DNA from 3 places in the Lysinibacillus sp. FSL K6-0057 genome. Region 3 is predicted to be linked to each of the others. Evidence: riboswitches for the same ligand, from Rfam matches in the RefSeq annotation. Region 3 holds a riboswitch; each other region holds the start of a gene.

Region 1 (10,543 bases), 1.7 Mb from region 3:
GAAGTTTCTCAATGGTGGTGTGGAGGCAGTCAAAAAAGAGCTTGAAGTTAAAATGCTTGCAGCCGCTGAAAACCTAGAATTTGAACGAGCGAAGGAATTTCGAGATCAAATTGCCCATATTGATACGGTCATGCAGAAACAAAAAATAGTATCAAGTGATACAACAAATCGCGATGTATTTGGCTATGCCGTTGAAAAAGGGTGGATGTGTGTTCAGGTTTTCTTTGTACGCCAAGGTAAACTGATTGAGCGTGATGTCTCGATTTTCCCGATCTATCAAGATGCAGAGGAAGAATTCTTAACATTTGTTGGGCGCTTTTATGAAAAGCCAGAGCATATTAAGCCAAAAGAAATTTTTATTCCACAAGCCATTGATGCAGCCATCTTAACGGAATTATTAGAGATCAAAGTTCTCACACCAAAAAGAGGTCAAAAGAAGGAACTGGTTGAATTAGCAACCAAAAATGCCGAAATTGCTGTGGCAGCTAAATTCCAGCTGATAGAACGTCAGGAAGAACGTACGATTGGCGCTTGTGAGGCACTTGGTGAAGCAATGGGTATTAGTGCACCTTTACGAATTGAGGCTTTTGATAATAGTCATATGCATGGAACAGATGCAGTATCTGCCATGGTTGTTTTCATTGATGGGAAGCCTGCGAAAAAGGAATACCGAAAATATAAAACGCGTACAGCAGCCAAGCATGATGATTACGGTGCAATGCAGGAGGTTATACGTCGGCGATATATACGTGTTTTAAAGGAAGGTCTACCATTACCAGATTTAGTGTTAATTGATGGTGGTAAGGGGCAAATGGAAGTAGCCCGTGAAGTACTAGAAGATGAGCTTGGTCTTGTCATACCGATTGCTGGCTTAGCCAAGGATGACAAGCATAATACATCTCAGCTATTGTTTGGTGATCCGCCAGAGGTGATTGCCTTAAAACGTACAAGTGATGGCTTTTATTTATTACAACGAATTCAAGACGAAGTCCACCGCTTTGCTATTACCTTCTTGCGTCAACAGCATGAGAAGCATGCCATTCAATCTGTACTAGATCATATTGAAGGGGTAGGACCAAAACGTAAGCAACAGTTGCTTAAATATTTCGGATCAGTCAAAAAAATTCGAGAGGCGAGCGAGCTAGCTTTACAGGAGGCAGGGATGCCCGCTAATTTAGCAAGCCAAATTTTTAGCTATTTTCAGCAAGAATCATTGTCAAAGGAATAGGCATGTGCTATGGTTGTAAATAACATTGTTTTCAATGTTATGGAGAGATAACTGGCGTGACTAGCTTGTTTACGCTAAGGCTTAATGAATTGAATACATTCACTTTAAGGTGATGATAGAGGTGCAAGATTCAAGAGTAACACAATGGAGGATGGACAAGTCCAGAGATATTGTGTGAAAGGGGAGCTTGCCGAAGTACAGCGTTGTTGTTTCCATTGCTGTACTGGTTTTGCATTTAAGAAATGTAAGACTGTCGATTCTAAACGTTTCGGAGAGCTATCACACATGCGCAAGTTACGATTATTGTACATGTTATAGGCAGCTTTCACGTTATGTGGATGCTGCCTTTTAGTTTTTCTAGAAACGGTTTTGTCTCCTGTAATTAGGTGAAATACATGGACTGGAAGGGAGAACGAAAGAAATGGCTAAAATCGTGATGAAGTTTGGAGGAGCTGCATTAGCTTCTACTGAACAAATCCAACGGGCAGCTCGGAAAGCGATTGCTGAAAAGGACAGAGGATTTGATGTAGTGGTAGTTGTTGCAGCAATGGGACATACTGCCAAAGAAATGAAAATGATGGTACATCAACTAACTGACGATGTGTCAAAACGAGAATTAGATGCAGTTTTGTCTACAGGCTCTCAATTATCTAGTGCTTTATTTGCCATTGCCTTACAGGACGCGGGCTATCAGGCTGTGTCTCTGACTGGATGGCAGGCAGGTATTCATACGGATGGTATGTATCGGCATGCGCGTATCGACTATATTGATGTTAGTCGAATCGAAGAACACTTTGCACAGGGACAAATTGTAGTCATTGCTGGGGAACAAGGGGTTGACGAAGATCACAATATCACCATGCTTGGGAAAGGTGGAGCTGAAACGGCAGCTGTAGCGCTTGCCATCGCATTGGAAGCGGAGCGAGCTGATATGTATACAAATGTGGACGGTGTTTATACAGCAGATCCATGTTATGTGACATATGCCCAAAAGCTACAGGAAATTTCCTATGATGAAATGTTGGAATTATCTCATTTAGGATCTCATGTCATACATCCACGTGCGGTGGAGTTAGCAAAGAAATTTCAAATGCCTGTTATCATACGCTCAAGTTTAGTAGAGTCGGTAGGCACTTTATTGAAGGAGGAAGTGGAAATGGAAAAAAACTTAGTTGTTCGTGGCGTGGCCTTTGAATCAGATATTATTCGTTTAACAGTAGGGTATGATGCTTTCTCTAATGCTTCATTAGCAGATATATTTACTATTCTTGCTGAGAACCGCATTAATGTAGATATTATTGTTCAAGCCATTATTGATGGGCTGAAACCAACTGTTTCGTTTTCCATTTTAAAAGAGGAATTTGCAGAAGCATTACGTGTTCTAGAAGATAGTAAATTATCACTCGGATTTAGTTTTGCAGACTTCGAAATAGGGTTGGCGAAAGTTTCCATTATTGGTTCAGGCATGGCCTCTAATCCAGGTGTTGCTGCTCGTATGTTTGATCGGTTACGTTGTGAAAATATCCCTGTAAAAATGGTAAGTACTTCTGAAATAAAAGTTTCTGTTGTTGTACCACAGGATGATATGATCCAAGCAGCTAATGCACTGCATGATGAGTTTAATTTAGAGCAAGCACTTTACATATAATAATAGAAGAAACAGCATTTTATGTAATTGTCCGAAATTAAAGGAAGAAAAAAGAAGGATTGTCATCCCGTTAGGGGGAGACAATCCTTTTTATTACTCTGAGGGAATGGTATTCATAATACGTTCTTTGACGTCCCATTTGACTGTAAACATGACGTATTGTTGCTTTTCTCGCTTTTCATTATAGCATTCTGTAAGATAGCCTTTAGCTAGTTGAATTTGCTCTGCTATAAATCCTGCTTCAAGTTTAAAGCTACGTTGTTTAATTTGCAGAATTTCAGGGTCGTTTGTCAACTGGAAAATGCGTCCATCCTTTGATTCCTTCATAAGCTCTAATGTACCCCAGCAGGCATCTGCGAAAAATGCGATAAGTTCATCTTGACTTTTACATGGGAACTTGCGAGCAAGCTCTTTACCTGCCCAATAAAGGACATCATCTTCATGTTTACCGAGTATAGAAGATAGAATATGATCACGAATGATCTCATAGCCAAATGATGAGATTGTAGGAGATGGAGTGTTTAACATTGTTATCCTTCTTTCTTAGAATTTTCTTAAAATTTAAGGGTAATAAAGTAATGATAGATTTTTCGAGAAAAAACGACGCATCATGTACTAGATTAGTTCTTTAATAAGCTCTATGAAAAACTCCGAGTTGCCTTGACGCTCGTAGCTCTTGAGAGTACAATAAACATGTCATAATATTGTACCATGATGAAATACACAGTCAATGAAGTATCATTTACAAAATGATGACTTCTTTTGTTGTGCTATTTTAAGTACTAAGGGGGGTAACAGTCTTGTCGAAAGATCGAGAGTTTTTATGGCGTCGCTTACATTCTCTACTTGGGATCATTCCAGTAGGTCTGTTTTTAACGATGCACCTGTTCATTAACTTTACAGCAACAGGCGGGGCAGAAAGTTACAACGATGCTACCGCAGTAATGGAAAAGATTCCATTCCTTATCCTAGTTGAATGGATTGTCATCTATATTCCATTAATGTTCCACGCATTCTATGGTGTCTACATTGCATTCACTGCTACACCAAACACAGGACGTTTCAGCACGTACCGTAACTGGATGTTCTCTTTACAACGTTTTACTGGTGTATTCTTAGTGATATTCATCGCATGGCATATTTTCCAAACTCGTATTCAAAAAGCACTTGGCACACACGTTGATTACGACATGATGGCGAATATCGTTGCTAATCCATTCATGCTTGGATTCTACATTGTTGGTATTTTATCAGCAACTTTCCACTTATCTAACGGTTTATGGGCATTCCTAGTAAGCTGGGGTATTACACAATCTCCTCAGTCTCAAAAGATTGCTACTTACGTAACAAACATTATTTTCGTAATTCTAAGTGTAGTTGGTGTGGCAGCTATTTTAGCTTTCGTATAATTCAATAGAAGCTACGATAGAGCACATGCAATCATTGCAATTTTTTAAGAGGAGTGAGAAATAATCATGGCGAAAAGCAAAATAATTGTTGTCGGCGGTGGTCTTGCCGGTCTGATGGCAACGATTAAAGCAGCTGAAGTTGGTACTGAAGTTGATTTATTCTCATTAGTTCCTGTAAAACGCTCACACTCTGTTTGTGCGCAAGGCGGAATTAATGGTGCGGTAAATACAAAAGGTGAAGGGGATTCTCCATGGATTCACTTTGATGATACAGTATATGGTGGGGACTTCTTAGCGAACCAACCACCAGTAAAAGGTATGTGTGACGCAGCACCTGGCATTATTCACTTAATGGACCGTATGGGTGTTATGTTCAACCGTACACCAGAAGGACTTTTAGATTTCCGTCGTTTTGGTGGTACTTTAATGCACCGTACAGCTTTCTCTGGTGCAACAACTGGTCAACAATTACTATATGCGCTAGATGAGCAAGTTCGTTCTCATGAAGTAGCTGGTTTAGTAAATAAATATGAACACTGGGAATTCCTTGGTGTTATTATCGATGAAGACGGCGTTTGCCGTGGTATCGTAGCGCAAGATATGCGTACAGAAGAAATTAAATCATTCCGTGCAGACGCTGTTATTATGGCGACTGGTGGCCCTGGTATTATCTTCGGTAAAACAACAAACTCTGTTATTAACACAGGTTCTGCTGCTTCTATCGTTTATCAACAAGGTGCTTCATATGCGAATGGTGAATTCATTCAAATTCACCCAACAGCGATTCCTGGAGATGACAAAAACCGTCTAATGTCAGAATCAGCTCGTGGTGAAGGTGGTCGTATTTGGACTTATAAAGACGGTAAACCTTGGTACTTCTTAGAAGAGAAATACCCAGCTTATGGTAACTTAGTACCACGTGATATTGCAACACGTGAAATTTTCGACGTTTGTGTAAACCAAAAACTTGGTATCAATGGCGAAAACATGGTATACCTAGATCTTTCACATAAAGATCCACATGAATTGGACGTTAAACTTGGTGGTATCATCGAAATCTACGAAAAATTCGTAGGGGATGACCCACGTAAATTACCAATGAAAATTTTCCCAGCAGTTCACTATTCAATGGGTGGATTATGGGTTGACTACAATCAAATGACTGAAATTCCTGGTCTATTTGCAGCAGGTGAATGTGATTACTCTCAACATGGTGCAAACCGTCTTGGTGCAAACTCATTATTATCTGCTATTTACGGTGGTATGGTTGCAGGACCAAACGCAGTAGATTATGTAAAACATCTTAAAAAGCATGCTGAAGATCTTCCACAAGAGATTTACGATGCTCGTGTAACAGAGGAACAAGCGAAATGGGATGCTATCATGAAAATGGAAGGCACAGAAAACGCTTACTTACTGCATAAAGAGCTTGGTGAAATGATGACTGCTACAATGACTGTAGTACGTTACAATGATCAGCTTGAAGATACATTGAAAAAACTTGATGAGCTTACTGAGCGCTGGAACAACATCAACATCAATGATACGCAAAAATGGAGCAATCAAGGCGCGCACTTTACACGTCAGCTTAAAAATATGTTAGTGCTTGCAAAAGTAATGACAAAAGGTGCACTATTACGTAACGAATCTCGTGGTGCGCACTATAAACCTGATTTCCCTAATCGTGATGACGAGCAATTCTTGAAAACAACAATGGCGAAGTTTGACCCAACTACTGGTAATCCAATCATCACGTACCAAGAAGTCGACGTTTCTTTAATCCCACCACGTAAACGCGACTACTCTGCGAAAGGAGACTAAAAGTTATGCAAATCTCAGCTAATACTGGAAGAATGGTTAAAGTAGAAGTCTTACGTCAAGATACACAGGGCGGCGATAGCTACTGGCAAAAATTCCAAGTGCCTTACCGTCATGGTATGAACGTAATTTCTATTTTAATGGAAATTCAAAAAAATCCTGTTACTGAAAATGGTGAAAACACATCGCCAGTATCATGGGATATGAACTGTTTAGAAGAAGTTTGTGGTGCATGTTCAATGGTGATCAATGGCCGTCCACGTCAATCATGTTCAACACTTGTTGACCAATTGACTGAACCAATTAAATTGGAGCCAATGAAGACATTCCCTGTTATTCGTGACTTACAAGTTGACCGTGAACGTATGTTCAACGCGCTTAAAAAAGTTAAAGCATGGGTACCAATCGATGGTACGTATGATTTAGGTGAAGGTCCACGTATGCCAGAAGGTAAACGTCAATGGGCTTATGAATTATCTAAATGTATGACTTGTGGTGTATGTATGGAAGCATGTCCGAACGTATCTGAAAAAGCTTCATTCATCGGGCCAGCTCCATTATCACAAGTACGTCTTTTCAACACTCACCCAACTGGTGCAATGATTAAAGACGAACGTTTAAATGCGATTATGGGCGATGGTGGCCTTGCGAACTGTGGTAACTCTCAAAACTGTGTTGCTGCATGTCCAAAAGGGATTCCTTTAACAACATCAATCGCTTCATTAAACCGTGCTACTTCAGTGCAAATGTTCCGTAACTTCTTCGGTTCTGACCACTATGTAGACTAATATACGGACAAGCTAAACTCCCTTACACTTTGTGTGAGGGAGTTTTTTATAGTTATAGAAATGAATAGTCAACAAGATGATTATTCGTGTTTTTTCTATGATAATATAGCATTTTCTTTTATAATGAATATGGATTCATTTTGTTAACCGTCATCATAACTCGGTTGATGATCAGACGGGCAATTATATGACAGGGGATGGTATATCATGAAGGCAAATTATATCGATAATTTTCAAGAGTGGGAAAAGGGATTTTCATTTTATAGTGAGGTACGCGTGCGATTTTCAGAAACAGACATGTATGGTCATATGAACAATACGATTAGCTTTACATATTTTGAGCAAGCAAGAATTGATTATTTCCGACATTTAGGTATTTTAATGCCTTCTGCAGGGGATGATATACAATCTATACCAATAGTAGCCGATTTACAATGTGATTATGTAAAGCAGGTTTTCTTTGATGATGTTCTACGCATTTATACAAAAATCGCACAAGTTGGGAATTCGTCGATGGATATTCATTATCTAGCAAAAAATCAAAAGGACGAAATTTGTTTCACTGGTCGTGGAACGATTGTGCAAATGGACCCTCGCACAGGTAAAAGTGTGCCGATCTCAGAGGAAGAAAAAACGAAATTAATTCAGTTGGCTATTCTACCTCACTAGTTCAATATGTAACTATATGTAAATTTATTAAAATAGTAGGAATTACATTTTACGTAAAATTTACGAATGTATCTATGTAATTTTCGAAATTTTTAAGGAAACATGGAATAATCATGCAAATAGCCGTCACCGCTTCCTGCCCCTTAACATAAGTTACAATACGTGCGGGGGAGGAGGGTGTAACTGAATGAATGGCTCTCATCATCGTTCTCTTTTAACAAACCGAGAACGTGAAATATTTGCGCTTTTATTAGCTGAAAAAACAACGAGAGATATTGCAGAGCAGCTTGGTATTAGTGAAAAAACAGTGCGAAATCACATTTCCAATACAATTCAAAAGCTAGGTGTAACGAATCGATCTCAGGCGTTAATTGAGCTGTTACGCTTGGAAGAATTTAAATTAGACTAATGGACACTTGCTATTTCGTGAAAAAAACGACAAAATAGAACTATTCAACGTATTTTTAGGAGTGAAATAGTTATATGTCGGATGAAGTAACAAAGCACTCACCTGAAACCGTTGCAACGGTTGAAAAGGAATTACGCTATATAGCGGCCATCGTGAAGCAAAAGGGAAGAGAAATTGTTTCCGATTATGCGATTACGCCGCCACAATTTGTTGCATTACAGTGGTTAGAAGAGCTTGGTGATATTACAATTGGCGAATTATCAAACCGTTTATATTTAGCTTTTAGCACGACAACAGATTTAGTGGACCGAATGGAGAAAAATGAATTAGTCAAGCGTGTGCGTGATGAAAATGATCGCCGTGTCGTTGTCGTTCATCTTCTCGAAAAAGGCGAACGTATTATTCAAGAAGTTATTGAAAAAAGACAGCAATACTTGCAAGAGATGCTTGTTGGTTTTAATGAACAAGAAGTCGCGCAATTATCAAGCTACTTAGAGAAACTACATGTACACATGAAACAGGATTGAGGCGGAAAGTATGAATGCCCCGATAGGCGTTATTGACTCAGGAGTAGGCGGTTTAACCGTAGCAAAAGAAATCATGAAGCGATTGCCAAACGAAACGATTTATTATATTGGCGATACAGCAAGGTGTCCGTATGGTCCAAGAAGTCGTCAGGAAGTACGGAATTTTACTTGGCAAATGGCAAAAGCACTCGAAAAAATGAATGTTAAGATGCTCGTTATAGCTTGTAATACAGCGACTGCAGTAGCACTCGAAAGTTTACAAAGAAATATGCCTTTTCCGGTACTAGGTGTTATCAATGCTGGCGCACGTGCAGCTGTAAAGAAAACGAAGCGACATGAAGTCGTTGTGCTTGCAACAGAAGGAACGATTAAAAGTGGGGCGTATGAAGAAGCCTTGTTGTCACTCAATACGTCAACACATATTATTCCACTAGCTTGTCCAACATTCGTGCCACTTGTAGAAAGTGGCGAATATAAAGGTGACTTTGCAAATAATTTAATAGCTGAAGGCTTAAAGCCGTTGAAAAATCGACAATTTGATACGGTTATTTTAGGGTGTACACATTATCCTATTCTACAAAAACAAATTGAAGCTGTTGTCGGAGAAGATGTGAATGTATTATCTTCTGCGGAGGAAACAGCAAAGGATGTTCAGGAAATGTTAGCTTATAACGGCACTTTAGCAAATGCAAATGCGGTGCCTGTTCATAAATTTTTTGCAACTGGTTCTGTTCCAATTTTCCGTTCGATTGCTGAGAATTGGTTAGAGCAAGGTACTCTCGACATAAAACGTATCACATTAAAATAAAAAATCAGCTTAGCAACAGGCTAGGCTGATTTTTGCCGTTTTCAGCATTGTACATAAGCCACCATCGAGTACTTTTTTGATGGCACAAATTATGATAAGATGAGGGCGCGAAAGTTTTTAGGAGGAACGAAAAATATGACAAGATTTGATGGTAGAAATGCAGATGAGCTAAGACCTGTGAAAATAGATAGTGAGTATCTATTACATCCAGAAGGCTCCGTATTAATTCAAGTAGGCAATACAAAAGTAATTTGCACAGCAACGATTGAAGACAAGGTACCTGGCTTTTTACGTGGGCAAGGGAAAGGGTGGATCACAGCCGAATATTCCATGCTGCCTCGTGCAACCGCTCAACGTACACAACGTGAATCCTCTCGTGGGAAAGTCAATGGACGTACAATGGAGATTCAGCGCTTAATTGGGCGTGCATTACGTGCTGTAGTCGATTTAGAGGCGCTAGGCGAACGTACTGTATGGATTGACTGTGATGTCATTCAAGCTGATGGTGGTACTCGTACAGCATCCATTACGGGAGCATTTGTTGCCATGACACAGGCCATTGCTAAATTTGCTGAAGAAAAGCCATTCGAAAAATTCCCAGTAACAGACTTTTTGGCAGCAACAAGTGTTGGGATTGTAGAAGATCAAGGTGCTATTCTCGATTTAAATTATGTAGAAGATGTGGCTGCAGCTGTTGATATGAACATTGTGATAACGGGCGCAGGACGATTTGTAGAATTACAAGGTACTGGAGAGGAAGCTACCTTTTCTCGTCAAGAACTAAATGAATTGTTAGCACTAGGTGAAAAAGGCATACAACAATTAGTTGAACTTCAAAAAATAACGCTTGGTGAACTAGCAAACAAGGTTGGAGGGAATCAATAGTATGAAACAAGTAGTCATCGCCACAAAAAATAAAGGAAAAGCAAAAGATTTTGAAGCATTATTTGGCCCACTTGGTTATGAAGTCGTGACAATGTTTGAAGTGGCACCAGAAATGGAAATAGAAGAAACAGGAACAACATTCGAAGAAAATGCCATCTTAAAAGCAGAAGCATTAGCGAAGGAGCTTGGTACCATTGTTATTGCAGATGATAGTGGTTTAGCAGTAGATGCATTAAATGGTGACCCAGGCGTGTATTCTGCTCGCTATGCTGGTGACCATGATGATGAAGCAAACATGATCAAACTGTTAGAAAATTTACAAGGTGTCGAAGATGACAAACGATCAGCACGTTT
Region 2 (10,543 bases), 2.2 Mb from region 3:
CAGGCTATCGTTTCTTCATCAAGCAAAAAGCGATTGAATTAGGGTTAAAAGGATACTGTCGGTTGAATGACGCAGAGCAAATTGAAGTGGAAGTGGAGGGCTCAGAAAAGGCACTCAATGAATTCCTCCTTTTTGTCCAAAAAGGCGTTAGCCCCCAAGCCGATTCCAATTCATTTTCATTAGAACTATCCGACGATTTAAAAGGCTATATACGTATGGAGTCAGACATTGTTTAATGTCTGGCTTTTTAAATGTCTTTAAAAACACATTTAAAAAGTCATGCTCGTAGGAACATGACCTCATGATTATTATTTGATTTTTATTTTCTGAATCGCAGCAACAAATATCGATTCGTCCGTGATTTTCACATATTGATTTTTAGATTCCTTCATATACCCTTCTTTGTTTAAATACGCTTTTAACTTTGATTTTTTCTCAAAGACTTTTTCTTTCACTTTTTGCTCACTTACTTGATCATCAATGTTTTTAGTAATAGACACCAGAAAAATTTTCGACATGATCTATCCCCCTTTGTATCAGTTACGAATTTACTTGGAAAAAGTTTCATACAAGGCCTTCACTACTTTATTCTTTTGGATGAAGGCGCTCTTCTTAGATAATAAACCGCTCATCTCGATGCCGAAGCCGCTCATGGATCTCACTTAACCGCTCTCTCGAGGATCAATACCGCTCTCAATTTGAGTAATACCGCTCTCTCTGAGGCAGAAACCGCTCTTGAATTGAAAAAAAGCGATCTAAATGACTCCTTAAGAGGACAAAATCGACTAATTCATCGAAACAACTCACTTATTCTATGTATTATCATTGAGAAAGTTCACAAATAGCAGTAAAATTTATGTAAGGGATTAATTTTCAATGAAACTTTATGTCGATTATTTCGTATAAGAAGATAGACATATTGAAAAGCAAGGAGGATGAAACAATGCTTAGTGTCGGACAGTTTTTCTCTAGACATAGTGCCAGCTTTCTTATTTCGCTCACGACTGTTTCTATCGCAGCAATTGCGGCAAATCCTGGATTCTTCCTTGGTGGTTTACTGTTTGCGGGTTCCTATGCGACGAGTACAGCGTTGCTGAAACATAGACAAAAAAAGAAAGTCATGCAAATAGCAGGCATCACAAAAGAAGAATTCAAACACATTGAAACACAAGTATTAACAGCTAATAAGCATATTCAAACATTGAGTCAAAACTATTTACGTGTACGTTCTGTTTCTGCTTTTAAACAACTACTTGAAATGACGCGTATCTCAAAAAATATCGTCAAAATCGTCAAGACAGACCCACGTAAATTTTATAATGTGGAACCATTTTTCTATGCACACCTACCTTCTGCTGTGGAATTAACGGATAAATATACGATGCTTTCCAAGCAGCCAGTGAAGGATAAGGAAATTCAATTGACCTTATCCAAAACACGTGAAACCCTGACTGATTTGAATGATACGATTCAAATTGATTTAAAGGATGCGCTTGCTAATGATATCGATCATCTGCAAATGGAGATTGAATTCGCAAATCGTTCCAATCTTAGACGTAGAGAACAATTGGACTGGCGAGGCGATGATAAATGACAGCAAACGAACACGCATTTCAACTAAATACCATACCAGGGCTTTCTCCACTAGTCCAATCCTATTTAGAAACAACTCCACAAAACGAGGCGATGGCGACTTATGAAACGCTATCGCCTCTTGCGCAAAGTCGTGCATTACTGTATGCCAGTCAAATCAAGTTGACTGATTTTGAATCATTGCTGTCCCTTGGGCAAGATTCACAGCGAGCTCTGTCTCAATTTGCCGACCGCATGCTTGCTCAAGTAAAGCAAAAGGACGTCACAAAAATTGGTCAAATGCTCGATTCTTTAATGCAGACGTTAGATCGAGTAGACCCGACCGCTTTGGAACCGAAGAAGCAAACCTTTTTCAAAAAAATCTTTGGCAAAACCGAGCCTACTGTAAAGCAAACGCTAACAGAATTTGAACGTATTAGTATACAGGTGGAACGTATTGGTGTTCAGCTGGAACGTGCACAGCTTCAGCTGATAAAGGATGTTGAAAACTTAGAGGCGCTATATGCCCATAATCGAGGTTTTTTTGAGGAATTGGCAACAGCCATTGCCGCAGGACAAATGAAGAAGCAGCAAGCCATTGAGGTAGAGCTACCTGCACAAATAACAAGTGTCCAAGCAACCAAGCAGCCACTTGCGATCCAGCAATTAAATGACTTCGCCGCTCAAATTGAAAGACTGGATCAACGTATTTACGATTTACAAGTATCACAGCAAGTCGCCCTGCAAACAGCTCCTCAAATCCGTATGATTCAGCAGGCCAATCAAACGTTAGCAGAAAAAATCGAGTTTTCTATCGTTACCTTGATTCCACTCTGGAAAAACCAACTGGCGATGATGCTGTCCATGCATATGGATCATCATTATGCACGTTTAGAGGAACGATTATCACAGGCCCATGATCGCTTCTCTAGTCCCTCGTTTGAACAGCAAGTTTCGAAATTTAAAGAAACACAGCAAGAGCTGCAAACAGCGATTAAAGATGTATTTGCCCTGCATACGGCAACTGAACAAGAGAAACAACAGCTACAGGATGTGGCGGGTGCTAGCAGCTATCGGCGAGATTAACAAAAAAATGGGTGGCTCAGTAAAAGTTCTGAACCACCCTGTTTGTTTTTATTCAAAATAATCTTTATAGTAGCCACCGACATTACCTGTATTGTCGATGATAAAAATGAACTCTTCTGTTTCATTTTTCACTTCATATTCTTTCCCTACTGTTAATACGTTGGATACTAAGTATTTTGATGCATTTGTATGTTTGCAAGTAACTGTTCGTAATGTTGGCGCATCTTTCCATTTTAAATGTAACATATTCTCTCTACCTCTCTTTACTAGCAAAAGCTAATGTCTATTGCTTATTCTATAATATTTTTGGTCTTTTGTGGAGAAAAAAGAAATACTATACCTATTCTATCCAAAAAAAATGAAAATTTGAGGTGTTATGATGAGTTTTGGTGGTGTTCCGCAATGGTTTTTTATCATTGCTGTAGCATTCGCAATCTGCTTTGTGCTTTATGCAGAATGGAATTCTAGAAAATAAGTGAGTCCAACTGGTTGGACTCACCTTTTTTGTGCTTATTTTAAAGTACGCTTTAAAAATTCCTTCGTACGTTCATGTAATGGATTAACTAACACTTGTGCTGGAGGTCCTTCTTCGACAATTACGCCTTTATCCATAAAGACAACACGATCTGCCACTTCTTTGGCAAATTCCATCTCATGTGTCACGATGAGCATCGTATTGCCCTCATCTGCTAGCTGACGCATGACCTTTAATACCTCACCTACCATTTCTGGGTCTAATGCGGATGTTGGCTCATCAAATAGCATTACATCTGGATTCATCGATAAGGCGCGAGCGATGGCCACACGCTGCTTTTGTCCGCCTGAAAGCTGACGCGGCTTGGCATTCACATATTGATCCATGCCAACGATTTTCAAATATTTAAGCGCCGTTTCTTCTGCTTCTTTTTTCGAACGTTTTAACACTTTGACTTGGCCCACTGTGCAATTACTTATGACGTTGTGGTTGTTAAATAAATTGAACTGCTGGAACACCATGCCTAGATGTGTACGATATTCTTGAATATTGTGCTTTTCATCTAAGATGTCTTCCCCTTTATAAATAATTTGACCGCCACTTGGTGTTTCTAATAAATTAATGCAACGAAGCAGTGTGGATTTACCAGAGCCAGAGGAGCCAATTAAACAAACTACCTCCCCTTTTTCCACTTGGAAATTCACATCTTTTAACACTTGGTTACGTCCAAATGATTTACTTAAATGTTCGATTTTAATGACTGCCATTTGTGCGTCCCCCTATACGGCTTCTTTTTGTTCTTTTTGATAGGCATCAGGTCCATCTAGACGTTTTTCAACGTAAAGAAGAATGCGTGATGCGGTAAATGTCATGATGAAATAAAGAATACATGCAACAAAGAATGATTCGAAATAGCGGAAGTTGTTACCTGAAATTGATTTAGTTTGGAAGAATAATTCCGTTACCCCAATGACATTTAAAACGGCTGTATCTTTAATATTCATAATTAATTGGTTACCAGTCGCTGGTAAGACGTTACGCGCTACTTGTGGTAAGACAACGTGAATCATAATTTGGAAGTGATTCATACCAATTGCTGATGCTGCCTCGTATTGACCATTATCAATCGATACAATACCACCACGAACAATTTCTGCCATGTATGCCCCTGTATTGAGGGAAACGACTAAAATACCTGCTGTAATAAAGTGCATATCGATACCGAATGCGATATCTAATCCGTAGTAGACAACCATAGCCTGTACAATCATTGGTGTACCACGGAAAAATTCAACATAGCATGTCAGTATAAAATTAATGAGCTTTAAGCTATAAAATTTCACACCTTTTTTACGAACTGGAATCGTATGCATAATTCCGATGAAAAATCCGATAAATGCACCAATAATTGTACTAATACTCGAAATCAGTAACGTATAATACGCACCTCGTAAAAACATTTGCCAGTTGTTTTCAATAATTGAAAGTATCCATTCAAGACTCATGATGTTCCTCCTAACAATGTCATCTTGCTTGCTTATTTCTTTTGTGTCCTAGCTCTTTCTACCATTCTATGTTTTGTCACGCTAGGACATTATCATTATGTAGAGAGGTTCTCATTTTGATAATGATGAAATGATCATGCACGGACTAGCAACTAGCCCGTGCCTTGTCATTATTGTGCTGCTGGTTGTTGCGAAATAGCTTCTTCCATAATCGCTTGACGATCGTCTTCCGAAATGCCTTTTAGAACTTCATTGATTTTTTCACGATTTGCGTCGTCCTTACGTAAGCCTACAGCAATTGAAGTATTTGATGGATCTGTATCAAAGCCTTCTTCAAATGCTACATATGTGAACTTATCGTTGGCAGCAGCAGCAGAAATACCCTCTGGACGTTCAGCTACATAGCCATCAATTTTACCTGCTTCTAAAGCCACACGCATTGCTGGGAAGCTTTCCATTGCCGTTTGTTTTTCTACGCCTTTGATTTGATCAATCACTGTGTAGTTTGATGTATTTAATTGTGATGTAATTTTAGCACCTGAGAAATCTTGAATCGATTTTGCATCTTCATATTTGCTACCTTTTTTAATAACCATCACAAAATCAGAAGTGTAATAGTTTTCTGTAAAATCAATTGTTTTCTTACGTTCTTCTGTTGGTGACATACCTGCGATAATCGCATCAATTTTGTTCGATTGTAGCGCTGGCACTAATCCGTCCCACTCCATTTTAACTATGACTAACTCTTTGCCTAAACCTTCAGCGATTTTCTTCGCCATTTGTACATCATAGCCACCTGCATACTCTGCATTATCCGCTATTTTCACAGCGCCATTCGCATCATCTTGCTGTGTCCAGTTGAACGGTGGGTAGCCAGCCTCCATTCCAATTCGGAATTCACCGCCGCCTTCTTCTTTGTCAGCTCCAGCATCACCTGAACCGCCCTCTTTTTTGTCACTTGTGCCACATGCAGCTAGCACAATTGCCGTCATGATAGAGATCATTACTAACAACCATTTTCTTTTCATGAAAAACTCCCCTTTTCTGTAAAAAAATAAGACAACTGTACTAAAAAAGACCTAAGTATATTGAACTTAGGTCTTACCTTTTATGACAGTTGCCCAAATCCTCACTATAATTTCCATGTTTCCGAGATAGCACAACCTAGTAAATCTGGAAATCCATTTACTAGGACAGTCCTGCACTTATTCACTGCAGACCCAGTATAAAAGTACGAGCTCCTTTTATACTTCGGCGATATTTCCTTCTTCATTGCGTCTTCGCTTGCTTGTACTCTACAATGAACTAATAAATACCGCGCCTCTACCTCACTGGTAAATATTCGTGAGGTTTGTTTATTTAATTGATATTTAGATACTACTATAAAACTAATATGTTCGTCAAGACAGTTTTAACATTTTTCTGACTAATGACAATATTAGGGTATTGTGCGTTCCCTATCCATTTTAAATCGTTGAGCTTTCATCGATATTTCCGAAAATTACAACAAATTTTTATTAGAGCGTATATGCTCTCTGTGAGAAAAGTTGTGTTTATTTCTTTTGGCTCCTCTAAACGATATAACATTCGTACTCTTTCAAAAATAGAATCGGTCAAAACCTTTCGTCATGCACAAAAAAACCCTGCTGAACATTGTTCGCAGGGTTTAATGGCATTATGAATTTAATAATAAATCTTCAGGATTTTCGATTAATTCTTTAACTGTTTTTAAGAATCCTACAGAATCTTTTCCATCGATGATACGGTGATCGTAAGAAAGTGCTACATACATCATTGGACGGATTTGAACTTCACCATTTACGCCAACTGGACGGTTAACAATTGAGTGCATACCTAAAATACCAGCTTGCGTACCGTTCATAATTGGTGTTGACATTAATGAACCGAATACACCACCGTTTGTGATTGTGAATGATCCACCAGCCATGTCATTTAGGCCTAATTTTTTATCACGAGCTTTTGTCGCTAAGTTAGCGATATCTTTTTCGATTTCAGCGAAGTTTTTGCTATTTGCATCGCGTACAACTGGTACGACTAAACCTTCTTCAGTTGATACAGCAATACCGATATCAAAGAAGTTATTTAAATGAATTTCATCGCCAGAGATTTGAGCGTTTACGTATGGATATTTTTTTAGTGCTGCAACAACAGCTTTTGTAAAGAATGACATGAAACCAAGTTTGATGTCGTTTGCTTTCACAAACTCTTCTTGTTTACGTTTACGAAGTGCCATGATGTTTGTCATGTCAATTTCGTTGAATGTTGTTAACATTGCTGTTGATTGTTTCACTTCTAATAAACGTTTTGCAATTGTTTGACGACGACGGCTCATTTTTTCAATTGTTACACGGTCAGAATTAGCCGCTGGTGTGAATACTACTGGGCCACCTGAAGTTGCTACTGATGTAGGTGCTGCTACTGGTGCTACAGCTGGTGCTGTACCATGTGCTGCTACATCTTGTACACGTACGCGTCCTTGTGGATCTACTGGAGATACCGCTGCAAGGTCAATACCTTTTTCACGTGCAAGACGACGTGCTGCTGGCGATGCAACTACACGTTCACCAGAAGTTTCTTCTACTACTGGAGCCGCTGCAACTGGTGCAGGTGCTGCTTGTGGCGCTGCCGGAGCTGGAGCTGCTTCAGTTGGTGCTGCTGCTGCGCCTTCGCCTGCTTCTACTACTGCGATAACTTGACCAACTAGTACAGTATCGCCTTCTTCAGCTAAAATTTGTGTTAATACACCTGCTTCTTCAGAAATGATCTCAGCGTTTACTTTATCTGTTTCAAGTTCAACGATGAATTCACCTTTTTCAACGCGATCGCCCACTTTTTTTACCCACTGTGCGATACTACCTTCTGTAATCGATTCTGCTAATTCAGGGACTTTAATTTCAGCCACTTTCATTTCCTCCTTTGATTAACGTGCATGACGCACATAGAAGGGCTACTGCTTAAGGGCAAGTAGCCCAGTTTCAAAAATTGATATGTGATTATTTAACCTTTACTGACTCAGCAACCGCTTCTTCAATAAGAGCTGCTTGTGCTGCTTTATGAGAATCTGCATCTCCTTCAGAAGTTGAGCTCATTGCAGGACGACCTACATAGCGAAGCTTTTTACCTTCTGAAAGTGCATATAATGTTTCTAGTGCATAATTCCATGAGCCTTGGTTTTTAGGTTCTTCTTGTACCCAAACGATCTCTTTCGCATTAGGATACTTAGCAATGATACCAGCAACTTGCTCTTTTGGGAATGGGTAAAGTTGTTCTACACGGATAATGTGTAGGTGATCGAAGCCTTCGCCGTCTTTCACGCGCTCTGCTATGTCGATCATCACTTTACCTGTACCTAAAACGATGCGCTCTACAGCTTCTGGTTTAGCGCCTAAGCCTGGTTGTTCAATCACTTCTTGGAATGAACCATTTGCTAATTGCTCAGCATTCGCCGCAGCTAATGGGTGACGTAATAATGATTTTGGTGATACGACTACAAGTGGACGTACCCCTTCTGTACCTAATAATGCTGCTTGACGGCGTAATAAGTGGTAGTAGTTTCCTGCATTTGAACAGTTCGCTACAAACCAGTTATTTTCAGCTGACATTTGTAAATAGCGTTCCATACGGCTTGAAGAGTGCTCTGGACCTTGACCTTCATAACCATGAGGTAATAGGATAACGAGGCCAGATTTTTGACCCCATTTAGAGCGTGCCCCTGAAATAAAGTTATCAAACATCACTTGTGCCATATTCGCAAAGTCACCGAATTGTGCTTCCCATACTGTTAGTACATGGCTGTTTTCTAGATTGTAACCGTACTCAAAGCCTACTACCCCAGCTTCAGTCAGTGGAGAGTTGTATACTGTAAAGGATGCGTTCGCACCAGAAATATGGTGTAGTGGTGTGAAGACATTGCCGTTGTTTTTATCATGTAGTACTAAGTGACGTTGAGAGAATGTACCACGTTGAGCATCTTGACCTGTAAAACGTACTGGTGTACCGTCTTGGATAATCGTTGCATACGCTAACGTTTCCGCATGGCCCCAGTCAATTTTTGCAGATGCATAAGCATCACGACGTTTTTCTAAAATTTTACCAAGCTTTTTCTGTGGCTCGAAGTTTTCTTCAAACACTAAAAGCTCTTCATTGATTTTTTCTAAACGCTCCGCACCAACTGCCGTATCAATTTGTGGGAATTCTACTTTTAATTCTTCTGGCATTTCTAAATGATGATGATCATCTTTATCTGCCATTTCTTTGACATGGTCATAGGCTGCTTGCATTTCTGCATAGATCGCTGTATCTAGTGCCGCTACATCCTCATTAGATACAAGACCTTCTGCCACTAATTGTGCACCATATAATGCACGCACTGTTTCATGTTTAGATACTAATTTATATGTTTCTGGGTTTGTCACTGTTGGATCATCTGTTTCGTTATGACCATGACGACGGTAACCTACTAAGTCCACAATGATGTCTTTGCCAAATGTTTGACGGTAGTTCGCTGCAAAACGACCAACTTGTGCTACTGCCTCTGGGCTATCTGCATTGACATGGACTACTGGCACTTCATAGCCTTTTGCTGGGTCAGAAGAGTATACAGAAGAACGAGAATCATAATGTTCTGTTGTGAAACCGATCATATTGTTTGCGATAATGTGGATTGTTCCACCTGTTGTAAAGCCTTCAGTTTTAGCGAAGTTTAACACTTCCGTTACAATCCCTTGACCTGGGAACGCAGCGTCACCGTGCACAAGAATGCCTAAGCCTTTTGTACGATCGAAGGCAGGTTGCCCTGGTTTAGACGTATCATCTTGTGTGGCACGAGTAGCACCAAGTACGACTGGATTGCCCACTTCTAAGTGAGATGGGTTGTAAGCCAATTTCACATTCACACCAGATTCACGGTTGTAAGAAGCACCCATGTGGTATTTCACATCACCTGTCCAACCTTTTGTAATTTCAAGGCGGCCATGCTCTGGCATAAATAAATCATTGGAAACATGTGCAAAGTCAGAGAACATCATGTCATAAGGTTTATTTAAAATGTGTGTTAAAACGTTTAAGCGACCACGGTGTGCCATACCAATACGTACGTTTTTCACATTTTTCGCTTCTGCCGTTTTAATGATTTCATCAAATAGAACGATTTGCGTATCTAAGCCCTCACCAGAGAAACGCTTTTGCCCTACAAATGTTTTATGAATAAATTTCTCGAAATTTTCAACGCGAGTTAAACGATCTAATAAGGCTTTCTTCTCATCAGCAGATAATGCTTGTTTGAATGAGCCTGTTTCGATTTGCGCTTGAATCCAATCACGTTCTTCAGTAGCTACTACGTGACCATATTCAAATGCTACTTTATCTGTATAAATAGCTTTTAAATATTCGATTGCATCCTTACCATTTTTCACGTTTGCTGGCACATCTTTGAAGAAGATTGCTGCAGGAATTTCAGCTAAATCTGCAGCGCTTAAGTTGAACGCGCTTTCTTCAATTTGAGCTGTTTGTAGTTCACGGTTTTTCAGAGGATAAATATCTGCCGCTAAATGACCGCGTGAACGAATTGCATCTGCTAGTTTTACAGCGGCTAACACTTTTTTGTAATCGCCAGCAGGAGCCGCTGCTGTATGACTAGCTACAGCTACTTCACCTTCTACTACTACTGGTGCACCAAATTGTTGGAATAAAGAAACTAACTCCGGTTCTACTTCTTCAGGAGACTGTAAGAATAAGTCGTATTGCTCCATCACATATCCTAAGTTAGGACCAGAGAAAGCTGACCATGGAGAACTTACAGTTGTAACGTTGTTCGACATGAAAAATGACCTCCAAATTTTGCCTTTCGGCAGTTCCATTAATTAAATTGCAATTAATTATATAA
Region 3 (10,543 bases):
TTATCAACATCGCTGTCTTTTGCAGACATAATAATGATAGGAAGTGCTGCCTGCTCTCGAATAATCTTTAATACTTCTAATCCATTTAGTTTAGGAATCATAATATCTAGGATGATTAAATCAAAGGTATTTTCTAAACAACTTCGTAATGCTTCTTCGCCATTGGTCGTTGTTGTGACAGAGAAACCTTCCATTGTTAAGTAATTATCGACCATTTCACGAATGGCTTCATCATCTTCTACGAGTAAAATATGCTTTTGCACTATCATACACCTCTCCCTGCCAACTCTAAATTTCCATATCTATATTACATTACCATATTTATGATGTTTATTTTGAGAGATTTTGTTCATGAGTGTCGAAAAAGAGCTGTCCTATAAACCCATCACTCTTTGGTTTACAGAACAGCTCTATTATTTACTCTTCAACTTTTAAATCACAATCTTTAAGTGGCAGCATTTTGGTTTTGTGCTTTATTTTATAGCCAAACCATAGTGCTAAAAATAGTGGAATCCCGATATACGAAACAAGGATGCCATACCAATCAATTTTATCACCTGTAAAGGCTGTGTAATTTTGTCCAATGACTACGATCATACAAACGGTAAAAGCAAATAATGGTCCAAATGGATATAATTTGGCTTTATAAGGTAATAACTTTGGATCTAAGCCCTGTGCATCAAACGCTCGACGGAAACGATAATGACTAAATGCAATACCCAGCCATGCAATAAAGCCTGACATTCCAGAGGCATTTAATAGCCAGATATAAACCACTCCATCACCAAAGAATGACGCTAAAAATGCTAAACAACCTACAGCTAATGTTGCCATCAGTGCATAAATCGGAATACCTCGACGACTTAGCTTTGCGAAAAATTTAGGTGCATGTCCTTCCACCGCTAATTGCCATAGCATACGAGAAGATGCATACAGGCCTGAATTTCCTGCTGACAGCATAGCCGTTAAAATAATGGCATTCATTAATGAAGCAGCAAAGGCAATACCTAGGCGGTCAAACACTAGTGTAAACGGTGATACTGCGATATCTTCTGATAATAAACGTTCATCTGTGAATGGAATCAGCATCCCAATTGCACCAATCGCTAAAATATAAAACAAAAGAATACGCCAAAATACAGATTTAACAGCCTTCGGAATATTTTTACCAGGATCATCTGTTTCACCAGCTGTAATTCCAAGTAATTCTGTCCCTTGGAATGAAAATCCAGCAGCTAGGAAAATACCAAATGTAGCAAGGAAGCCACCATGGAATGGCCCATCACTAATAAAGAAATTAGTGAAACCTACAGGAGCCTGCCCACCTAAAATACCAAAAATCATTAGTAAGCTAATGATAATAAAAACGATGACCGTTACGACTTTAATCATGGCAAACCAATATTCACTTTCACCATAACTTTTTACGGATAGTAAATTAAACGTCAGTACAACAGCAATAAATAATACTGTCCACAGTGCTGATGAGCTATCTGGGAACCAATATTTCATAATTAATGACACGGCAGCGATTTCTGCAGCAATTGTGATTGCCCAGTTATACCAATAGTTCCAGCCTAATGCAAATCCTAAAGCAGGATCTACAAATTTGGTTGCGTAGGTACTAAATGAACCTGATGATGGCATATACGCAGCCATTTCCCCTAAGCTCGTCATTAAAAAATATACCATAATACCGATTAAGGCATAGGCCAGCAATGCGCCCCCAGGTCCTGCCTGTGCAATAGCACCACCACTGGCTAAAAATAGCCCCGTACCGATTGTACCGCCTAAAGAAATCATTGTAATATGGCGGCTTTTTAATTCTTTTTTCAGCTTCGGTGCTTTATGACCAAGCTGATTTACTTTTATTTCACTCACGATATAGCTTCCTTCCTATTTATGAGGCAAAAAAATGCCATCACATATACACTGTGATGGCTACGTTAATCCTCAGTTTTTCCTAAATGATAGCTCAACACGTTGTGCAAACGTGACAGTTCTGTTCCTTTCGGAGACAGCCCCAGCATGAGGTTTTCAAGTCCCCTCACACTTCGGCAATATTTCCTTTCAGCTAATTTCATCAATGCTTGTCATTTCAATTAGCATACTTATAAATATCGCGACCTCTACCTCAATACAAACATGAGGCATATAATTATTAAATTTATGATGTTTATTATACTAACATAAGACCATAGACATTTCAATATAACGGAAAATGTTCTGTATTTTATGAATCTTCTACTATTTTTAATAGTGTGATAAAGTGTTATAGTAGTTCAATTAGAATGGTTATGATTAGGGGGGATTTTATTTTGACTACAAATGATCATTCCGCTAGTTATCCTAGTAAAAAAATTAGCTGGAAAGGAACAACCTTACTTTTAGTTTTCGGAGTTATCTTTATAGCCTCTACATTACGAATGCCACTAACTGTTGTTGGCCCAATTATATCCTTTATCCGTGAAGATCTTGGGATATCTAATGTATTGGCAGGCTTTCTAACAACGATTCCATTGCTTGCTTTTGCTATTATATCTCCATTTGCACCAGTTGTAGCACGCAAACTAGGGCTTGAGCTAACATTATTTTTATCAACTTTTCTATTGGCCTTTGGGATTGTCCTACGTTCACTCGGTACAACAGAGTTACTTCTATTAGGTACTGTGCTAATTGGCGTAGCCATTTCTTTTGGAAATGTACTTATTCCAGGATTATTAAAATTAAAATTTCCATACCATGTCGGTTTATTGATGGCCTTTTTCACCATGTCCATGAATTTAACTGCTGGTCTTGGTGCTGGTATTAGCTATCCTATAGCCAATTCATCGTTAGGCTGGCAAGGTGCGCTGTCCATTGCACTCGTACTCGTTCTCATTACAATCTTAATTTGGATACCTCAATTAAAATCAAATAAACCCGAACCAGTTACTACATCTAAAAAGACAGGTACACCTTTATGGAAATCACCTGTTACTTGGGCTGTCACAGGCGCAATGGGGTTACAGTCTTTATTATTCTACACGACTGCAGCTTGGATTCCCGAGATCTATATTGCCCAAGGGCTAGCTCCTGACAAGGCCGGTTGGATGTTTTCCATCATGCAATTCTCACAAGTACCAATGGCTTTAGCTGTGCCTATAATTGCAGGTAAAATGACTTCACAACGCCCCCTTGTATTGATGTTTACATCTTTCTATTTAGTAGGGTTTGTTGGTGTTGTCATGGAATGGACTAGTCTTGGTGTACTGTGGATGGTCCTTCTAGGGTTAGCAGGAGGTTCTTCATTCGCCCTAGCAATGATGTTCTTCACTCTCCGCACTCGTACTGCATTTGAGGCAGCTGATTTATCAGGCTTTGCACAATCTTTGGGTTATTTATTTGCCGCAATTGGTCCTATTCTTTTTGGCTACTTGCATGATTTCTTTGGTGGCTGGAATATTGCGGGATGGCTCTTTGTCGTTGTGGCAATATTACTCTTCTTTTGCTCAATGAGAGCCTCCAAGGATGAATATGTGCATTAATAAATAAAGCAGATGGTTCAGGTTCCCCATCTGCTTTATTTCTATATGGTGTATACGTTTACGCATTGTTTAATGGTCAGATTGCTGTAGTAATGTTAGCAATTCTGCAAGACATTCTTTTGCTTCATTACTATGAACTGTCATAGCAGAAAAAATAGGAATAGCCTCTTGTAGGAGTAAATAACTAAAATAATAATAGCCTACAAAAGCTTGCTGCCCATAGCCCTTTGGCGTTTCTTCCTCCCACTCCTGCTCATCATTGTCCTCATTTTCTGACCATAAATAGTTAGTATCTAATAGCTCCTGCATGGTTTCAACAGTATTGACTGAGTCTAGATAATCCTTTGTAATAGCATGTGCCACAGCCAAATATAACTGTAATTCTTGTAAGGAGATATCCTCCGTATTTTTACTAGCTAGCTTTTTTAAAAGAAGAAGCAAAACCCAGGGTGTCACCTGCCATAGTGTACCTTGATGTTCAATTAACGCAGCTAGCTGTGGATATTGCTCCTGTTCAATCAGCTGAGGGATGGTTGTTCCTCTACCATAAGGTGTCGTCAATTGTCTCCATGGGATATTCGGGATTTGCTGGTCTAACATAGTAAACGCCCTCTCCTCAACATGTAATTTGGAAATTAATTTTCAAAATTATTAGGAAGGTAAACATCTCCTTTACTGCTAATAGCACGGCTTTTGATAAAAATAATTTGGTGTATGATATATATTTACATAGGGTTTATGGAATATATGAGTCGTTGCAGGCGAAAGTGGCGGGATTAACCATGTCCAGTTGCCTGTAACTTCTCTTTCTGCTGATTTTTCTGCTTCCTCAAACAATTTAAATTGCTGAGCCGCTGTATGATGATCAACAATGCTCACACCATCTTCTTTAAATGAGTGAAGAACAGCAATATTAAGTTCCACTAATGCACGATCACGCCAAAGAGACGCTTGTTTGGTTGTATCAAGATTAAAAATTTCTGCAATAGCAGGTAGCATGTTATAGCGCTCATGATCTGCTAAATTGCGTGCACCGATTTCTGTTCCCATATACCAGCCATTAAATGGAGCAGCTTGAAAATCAATACCTGCCATTTGAAAACGCATACTCGAAATTATGGGTACGGCATACCATTTCATCCCTAACTTCTCCACATCCACTAACTCTGGATGGCGGATTGAGACCTCTACTATATATTCTTCAGGGATTACATACATTTTGGGAGCGCGATCATCCACCTGTATAATGAGTGGTAGCACATCAAAAGCCGTTCCTTTACCTTTCCATCCCAGAGATTTACATACTTTTGTAAACTCAATGGATTGCGAATCTCCAATAACGCCTGCTTCTGTTTCATAGCCTGCATAACGGATAAGTTGATGATTCCAAATCCTTACTCTATCTGAAGCAAACACTGTTATAGTTGGACGGATCTTCCCACAATTTGTTGCATAATCAATATGTTCTAGTAATTTTTGAAAAATATCCTGTTCATCTAAAACATCACGTGCATCTACCACATGCAGTGACTGCCAAAATAGACGTCCGATACATTTATTGCTATTACGCCATGCCACTCGTGCACCAAAAACTAGCTCCTCAGTTGTTGGGTAATATTCACCTGCATTTTCAACTTCCTGTAATCTATTCTTTAACCAAAGTTCTGATTTATTTTGTTCTGTCTGGTATAAACTTAAAAATTGCTGTATCTCCTGTATATTCATATCGATTCCTCCACTTATCCTCATATTAGAGGAACAAAACAACAAGCACCATGAAAATAGTACTTGAAAAAACATACATATTTTATATATGAAATAGTTTGTTCAAATTTAATCTGTAGATTCTCTTTCGTAAAGAGAATCTACATAGTGTTGAAAAACAAAACTAACAATAGAATTTTTGTGAAAGGTGAAAACGGATTTCCGTTGCAGGCTACTTGCTTTCCTGTGGGCGAGCGCCGAGCCGCTTCCTCTGCTACCGCTCCGTGCAGGGGCTCGCCTGTCTCGCTATCCCACGGGAGTCAAGTAGCCCTCCACTCCAACCTACAAAATGTTAACTTTTTTAGCAAAGGTTTTCAAATAAAGTGAAGGTCTTCACTACCCTTTATGAAGGGGTGTTGTCACTACACAATGAAAATAAGAGCCTATCTAATTATACAAATCATGGGCTATTTTGATCGCTACGGTTAGTATGTAAGATAAGGAAAAGACACTTTTGCACATGGTTGATTGGAGTGGAGCCAGCGTCACTCCTAAGGGATTTAGCGTCACAAAGGAGACCCTGGAGCGAACGCTAGTGAGTGAAGCGGCTCATCGGACGCCCCCTGGAAAGGACGCTGGCGGAACGGAAATCAACCCCTCACCTTGCTAAAAGGTCTTTTTCTACTAATGACATGATCTTTTTTCAACAACATGAAAAAGGAGAATGTACTTAAAGAAAATAGAAAAAAGCATGTAACACACATCTGTGCTACATGCTTGATGACCCGTACGGGATTCGAACCCGTGTTACCGCCGTGAAAGGGCGGTGTCTTAACCACTTGACCAACGGGCCGTGGCTCCGAAGGCAGGACTCGAACCTGCGACAACCTGATTAACAGTCAGGTGCTACTACCAACTGAGCTACTTCGGAATAATGATGGGCCTAAATGGACTCGAACCATCGACCTCACGCTTATCAGGCGTGCGCTCTAACCAGCTGAGCTATAGGCCCATTTTGGAGCGGGTGATGAGAATCGAACTCACGACATCAGCTTGGAAGGCTGAGGTTTTACCATTAAACTACACCCGCAATAATGGTGGGTCAGGACGGAATCGAACCGCCGACACTTAGAGCTTCAATCTAATGCTCTACCAACTGAGCTACTGACCCGGAAAATGGAGGAGGTAGAGGGATTCGAACCCCCGCGCGGTGTTACCCGCCTGTCGGTTTTCAAGACCGATCCCTTCAGCCAGACTTGGGTATACCTCCAAAAATATTAAAATGGTGGAGCCTAGCGGGATCGAACCGCTGACCTCCTGCGTGCAAGGCAGGCGCTCTCCCAGCTGAGCTAAGGCCCCATTTATCATGAAAGATGGTCGGAATGACAGGATTCGAACCTACGACCCCTTGGTCCCAAACCAAGTGCTCTACCAAGCTGAGCTACATTCCGTAAACGTGAATTTATTGGCGCGCCCGACAGGAGTCGAACCCATAACCTTCTGATCCGTAGTCAGACGCTCTATCCAATTGAGCTACGGGCGCATATTAATTAAAAAATGATGAGCCATGAAGGACTCGAACCTTCGACCCTCTGATTAAAAGTCAGATGCTCTACCAACTGAGCTAATGGCTCGTAAAATAAAAAATGGCTGGGGTACTAGGATTCGAACCTAGGCATGACGGAATCAAAATCCGTTGCCTTACCGCTTGGCTATACCCCAATTTTGAAATGGGGCGACTGATGGGAATCGAACCCACGAATGTCGGAACCACAATCCGATGCGTTAACCACTTCGCCACAATCGCCACTATAAAATAATAGCTATATATGAACGAGTACCTCAATACCTGGCAGGGGCAGTAGGAATCGAACCCACACCAAAGGTTTTGGAGACCTCTATTCTACCGTTGAACTATGCCCCTAAAATGGTGGAGGGGGACGGATTCGAACCGCCGAACCCTAAGGAGCGGATTTACAGTCCGCCGCGTTTAGCCACTTCGCTACCCCTCCAAGGGAATGGTGCCGGCGATAGGAGTCGAACCCACGACCTACTGATTACAAGTCAGTTGCTCTACCAACTGAGCTACACCGGCAATAATAATGGCGGTCCCGACCGGGATCGAACCGGCGATCTCCTGCGTGACAGGCAGGCATGTTAACCGCTACACCACGGGACCATAATGGTGGAGGATGACGGGCTCGAACCGCCGACCCTCTGCTTGTAAGGCAGATGCTCTCCCAGCTGAGCTAATCCTCCACAAAAAATAAGCGAAGCGATGTCCTACTCTCACAGGGGGAAACCCCCAACTACCATCGGCGCTAAAGAGCTTAACTTCCGTGTTCGGTATGGGAACGGGTGTGACCTCTTTGCCATCATCACTTCACTTATTCAGTTGAAAGACTTATTCTTTCAAAACTGGATAAACGTGCATTGAATGTGTCAAACGTTTTGGTTAAGTCCTCGATCGATTAGTATTCGTCAGCTCCATGTGTCACCACACTTCCACCTCGAACCTATCTACCTCATCGTCTTTGAGGGATCTTACTTACTTGCGTAATGGGAAATCTCATCTTGAGGGGGGCTTCATGCTTAGATGCTTTCAGCACTTATCCCGTCCACACATAGCTACCCAGCGATGCCTTTGGCAAGACAACTGGTACACCAGCGGTGTGTCCATCCCGGTCCTCTCGTACTAAGGACAGCTCCTCTCAAATTTCCTACGCCCACGACGGATAGGGACCGAACTGTCTCACGACGTTCTGAACCCAGCTCGCGTACCGCTTTAATGGGCGAACAGCCCAACCCTTGGGACCGACTACAGCCCCAGGATGCGATGAGCCGACATCGAGGTGCCAAACCTCCCCGTCGATGTGGACTCTTGGGGGAGATAAGCCTGTTATCCCCGGGGTAGCTTTTATCCGTTGAGCGATGGCCCTTCCATGCGGAACCACCGGATCACTAAGCCCGTCTTTCGACCCTGCTCGACTTGTAGGTCTCGCAGTCAAGCTCCCTTGTGCCTTTACACTCTACGAATGATTTCCAACCATTCTGAGGGAACCTTTGGGCGCCTCCGTTACCTTTTAGGAGGCGACCGCCCCAGTCAAACTGTCCGCCTGACACTGTCTCCTGCCCCGCTAAGGGGCATGGGTTAGAATTTCAATACAACCAGGGTAGTATCCCACCGACGCCTCCTTCGAAGCTGGCGCTCCGAGATCTCTGGCTCCTACCTATCCTGTACAAGTTGTACCAAAATTCAATATCAGGCTACAGTAAAGCTCCACGGGGTCTTTCCGTCCTGTCGCGGGTAACCTGCATCTTCACAGGTACTATAATTTCACCGAGTCTCTCGTTGAGACAGTGCCCAGATCGTTACGCCTTTCGTGCGGGTCGGAACTTACCCGACAAGGAATTTCGCTACCTTAGGACCGTTATAGTTACGGCCGCCGTTTACTGGGGCTTCAATTCGCAGCTTCGCTTGCGCTAACCACTCCTCTTAACCTTCCAGCACCGGGCAGGCGTCAGCCCCTATACGTCACCTTACGGTTTTGCAGAGACCTGTGTTTTTGCTAAACAGTCGCCTGGGCCTATTCACTGCGGCTCTCATGCGCTTGCACGCTCAAGAGCACCCCTTCTCCCGAAGTTACGGGGTCATTTTGCCGAGTTCCTTAACGAGAGTTCTCTCGCACACCTTAGGATTCTCTCCTCGACTACCTGTGTCGGTTTGCGGTACGGGCACCTCTCACCTCGATAGAGGCTTTTCTTGGCAGTGTGAAATCAGGAACTTCGTCCATACGGACTCGCCATCACAGCTCAACGTTACAGTGTGCGGATTTGCCTACACACACGCCTTACTGCTTGGACGCGCATATCCAACAGCGCGCTTACCCTATCCTACTGCGTCCCCCCATTTCTCAAACGGTGAGGAGGTGGTACAGGAATATCAACCTGTTGTCCATCGCCTACGCCTATCGGCCTCGGCTTAGGTCCCGACTAACCCTGAGCGGACGAGCCTTCCTCAGGAAACCTTAGTCATACGGTGGACGGGATTCTCACCCGTCTTTCGCTACTCATACCGGCATTCTCACTTCTAAGCGCTCCACCAGTCCTTCCGGTCTGACTTCAACGCACTTAGAACGCTCTCCTACCACTGACATCGTAGATGTCAATCCACAGCTTCGGTGAATCGTTTAGCCCCGATACATTTTCGGCGCAGCGTCACTCGACCAGTGAGCTATTACGCACTCTTTAAATGATGGCTGCTTCTAAGCCAACATCCTGGTTGTCTGTGCAACGCCACATCCTTTTCCACTTAACGATTACTTTGGGACCTTAGCTGGTGGTCTGGGCTGTTTCCCTTTTGACTACGGATCTTATCACTCGCAGTCTGACTCCCGTGTATAAATATCTGGCATTCGGAGTTTGTCTGAATTCGGTAAACCGGGATGGCCCCCTAGTCCAAACAGTGCTCTACCTCCAGTATTCTCATCACGAGGCTAGCCCTAAAGCTATTTCGGAGAGAACCAGCTATCTCCAAGTTCGATTGGAATTTCTCCGCTACCCACACCTCATCCCCGCACTTTTCAACGTGCGTGGGTTCGGGCCTCCAGTAAGTGTTACCTCACCTTCACCCTGGACATGGGTAGATCACCTGGTTTCGGGTCTACGACCACGTACTATTTCGCCCTATTCAGACTCGCTTTCGCTGCGGCTCCGCCTTCTAAAGCTTAACCTCGCACGTAATCGTAACTCGCCGGTTCATTCTACAAAAGGCACGCTATCACCCATTAACGGGCTCTAACTACTTGTAGGCACACGGTTTCAGGATCTCTTTCACTCCCCTTCCGGGGTGCTTTTCACCTTTCCCTCACGGTACTGGTTCACTATCGGTCACTAGGTAGTATTTAGCCTTGGGAGATGGTCCTCCCGGATTCCGACGGAATTTCACGTGTTCCGCCGTACTCAGGATCCACTCAGGAGGGAACGAACTTTCGACTACAGGGCTTTTACCTGCTCTGGCGGACCTTTCCAAGTCGCTTCATCTAACTCGCTCTTTTGTAACTCCGTATTGAGTGTCCTACAACCCCAAGAGGCAAGCCTCTTGGTTTGGGCTCTTCCCGTTTCGCTCGCCGCTACTCAGGGAATCGATTTTTCTTTCTCTTCCTCCAGGTACTTAGATGTTTCAGTTCCCTGGGTCTGCCTTCAAGACGCTATGTATTCACGTCAAGATACTACGCGATTAAACGTAGTGGGTTCCCCCATTCGGAAATCTCCGGATCAAAGCTCACTTACAGCTCCCCGAAGCATATCGG

What was found. A riboswitch is a leader RNA that binds a small molecule or an ion and turns the genes downstream of it on or off. The one in region 3 is predicted to bind lysine.
Region 1: it holds a riboswitch for lysine, as region 3 does, so the genes downstream of both, MHB40_RS18110 (aspartate kinase) here and MHB40_RS01380 (amino acid permease) in region 3, are expected to answer to the same signal.
Region 2: it holds a riboswitch for lysine, as region 3 does, so the genes downstream of both, MHB40_RS11950 (transporter substrate-binding domain-containing protein) here and MHB40_RS01380 (amino acid permease) in region 3, are expected to answer to the same signal.

Annotation. Positions count from the first base shown of each region.
Region 1 is NZ_CP152047.1:3,637,918-3,648,460, reverse strand. Features, by position in the region: gene uvrC (excinuclease ABC subunit UvrC) at 1-1,228, shown strand, start outside; lysine riboswitch at 1,337-1,515, shown strand; gene MHB40_RS18110 (aspartate kinase) at 1,650-2,876, shown strand; gene MHB40_RS18105 (YslB family protein) at 2,970-3,404, opposite strand; gene MHB40_RS18100 (succinate dehydrogenase cytochrome b558 subunit) at 3,677-4,285, shown strand; gene sdhA (succinate dehydrogenase flavoprotein subunit) at 4,352-6,106, shown strand; gene sdhB (succinate dehydrogenase iron-sulfur subunit) at 6,112-6,891, shown strand; gene MHB40_RS18085 (thioesterase family protein) at 7,099-7,560, shown strand; gene MHB40_RS18080 (LuxR C-terminal-related transcriptional regulator) at 7,748-7,969, shown strand; gene MHB40_RS18075 (MarR family transcriptional regulator) at 8,044-8,496, shown strand; gene racE (glutamate racemase) at 8,507-9,304, shown strand; gene rph (ribonuclease PH) at 9,440-10,189, shown strand; gene MHB40_RS18060 (XTP/dITP diphosphatase) at 10,191-10,543, shown strand, end outside.
Region 2 is NZ_CP152047.1:2,435,083-2,445,625, reverse strand. Features, by position in the region: gene MHB40_RS11985 (acylphosphatase) at 1-236, shown strand, start outside; gene MHB40_RS11980 (hypothetical protein) at 309-518, opposite strand; gene MHB40_RS11975 (5-bromo-4-chloroindolyl phosphate hydrolysis family protein) at 944-1,594, shown strand; gene MHB40_RS11970 (toxic anion resistance protein) at 1,591-2,658, shown strand; gene MHB40_RS11965 (DUF6501 family protein) at 2,707-2,904, opposite strand; gene MHB40_RS11960 (amino acid ABC transporter ATP-binding protein) at 3,169-3,900, opposite strand; gene MHB40_RS11955 (amino acid ABC transporter permease) at 3,913-4,638, opposite strand; gene MHB40_RS11950 (transporter substrate-binding domain-containing protein) at 4,809-5,666, opposite strand; lysine riboswitch at 5,786-5,972, opposite strand; gene odhB (2-oxoglutarate dehydrogenase complex dihydrolipoyllysine-residue succinyltransferase) at 6,314-7,561, opposite strand; gene MHB40_RS11940 (2-oxoglutarate dehydrogenase E1 component) at 7,653-10,478, opposite strand.
Region 3 is NZ_CP152047.1:284,289-294,831, reverse strand. Features, by position in the region: gene MHB40_RS01385 (response regulator transcription factor) at 1-263, opposite strand, end outside; gene MHB40_RS01380 (amino acid permease) at 418-1,881, opposite strand; lysine riboswitch at 1,964-2,140, opposite strand; gene MHB40_RS01375 (MFS transporter) at 2,319-3,527, shown strand; gene MHB40_RS01370 (hypothetical protein) at 3,597-4,127, opposite strand; gene MHB40_RS01365 (nitric oxide synthase oxygenase) at 4,206-5,252, opposite strand; tRNA gene MHB40_RS01360 (tRNA-Glu) at 6,013-6,084, opposite strand; tRNA gene MHB40_RS01355 (tRNA-Asn) at 6,086-6,162, opposite strand; tRNA gene MHB40_RS01350 (tRNA-Ile) at 6,170-6,243, opposite strand; tRNA gene MHB40_RS01345 (tRNA-Gly) at 6,248-6,321, opposite strand; tRNA gene MHB40_RS01340 (tRNA-Phe) at 6,327-6,402, opposite strand; tRNA gene MHB40_RS01335 (tRNA-Ser) at 6,409-6,501, opposite strand; tRNA gene MHB40_RS01330 (tRNA-Ala) at 6,515-6,590, opposite strand; tRNA gene MHB40_RS01325 (tRNA-Pro) at 6,606-6,682, opposite strand; tRNA gene MHB40_RS01320 (tRNA-Arg) at 6,698-6,774, opposite strand; tRNA gene MHB40_RS01315 (tRNA-Lys) at 6,793-6,865, opposite strand; tRNA gene MHB40_RS01310 (tRNA-Gln) at 6,879-6,953, opposite strand; tRNA gene MHB40_RS01305 (tRNA-His) at 6,963-7,038, opposite strand; tRNA gene MHB40_RS01300 (tRNA-Trp) at 7,082-7,155, opposite strand; tRNA gene MHB40_RS01295 (tRNA-Tyr) at 7,160-7,243, opposite strand; tRNA gene MHB40_RS01290 (tRNA-Thr) at 7,251-7,326, opposite strand; tRNA gene MHB40_RS01285 (tRNA-Asp) at 7,335-7,410, opposite strand; tRNA gene MHB40_RS01280 (tRNA-Val) at 7,415-7,490, opposite strand; rRNA gene rrf (5S ribosomal RNA) at 7,502-7,617, opposite strand; rRNA gene MHB40_RS01270 (23S ribosomal RNA) at 7,683-10,543, opposite strand, start outside.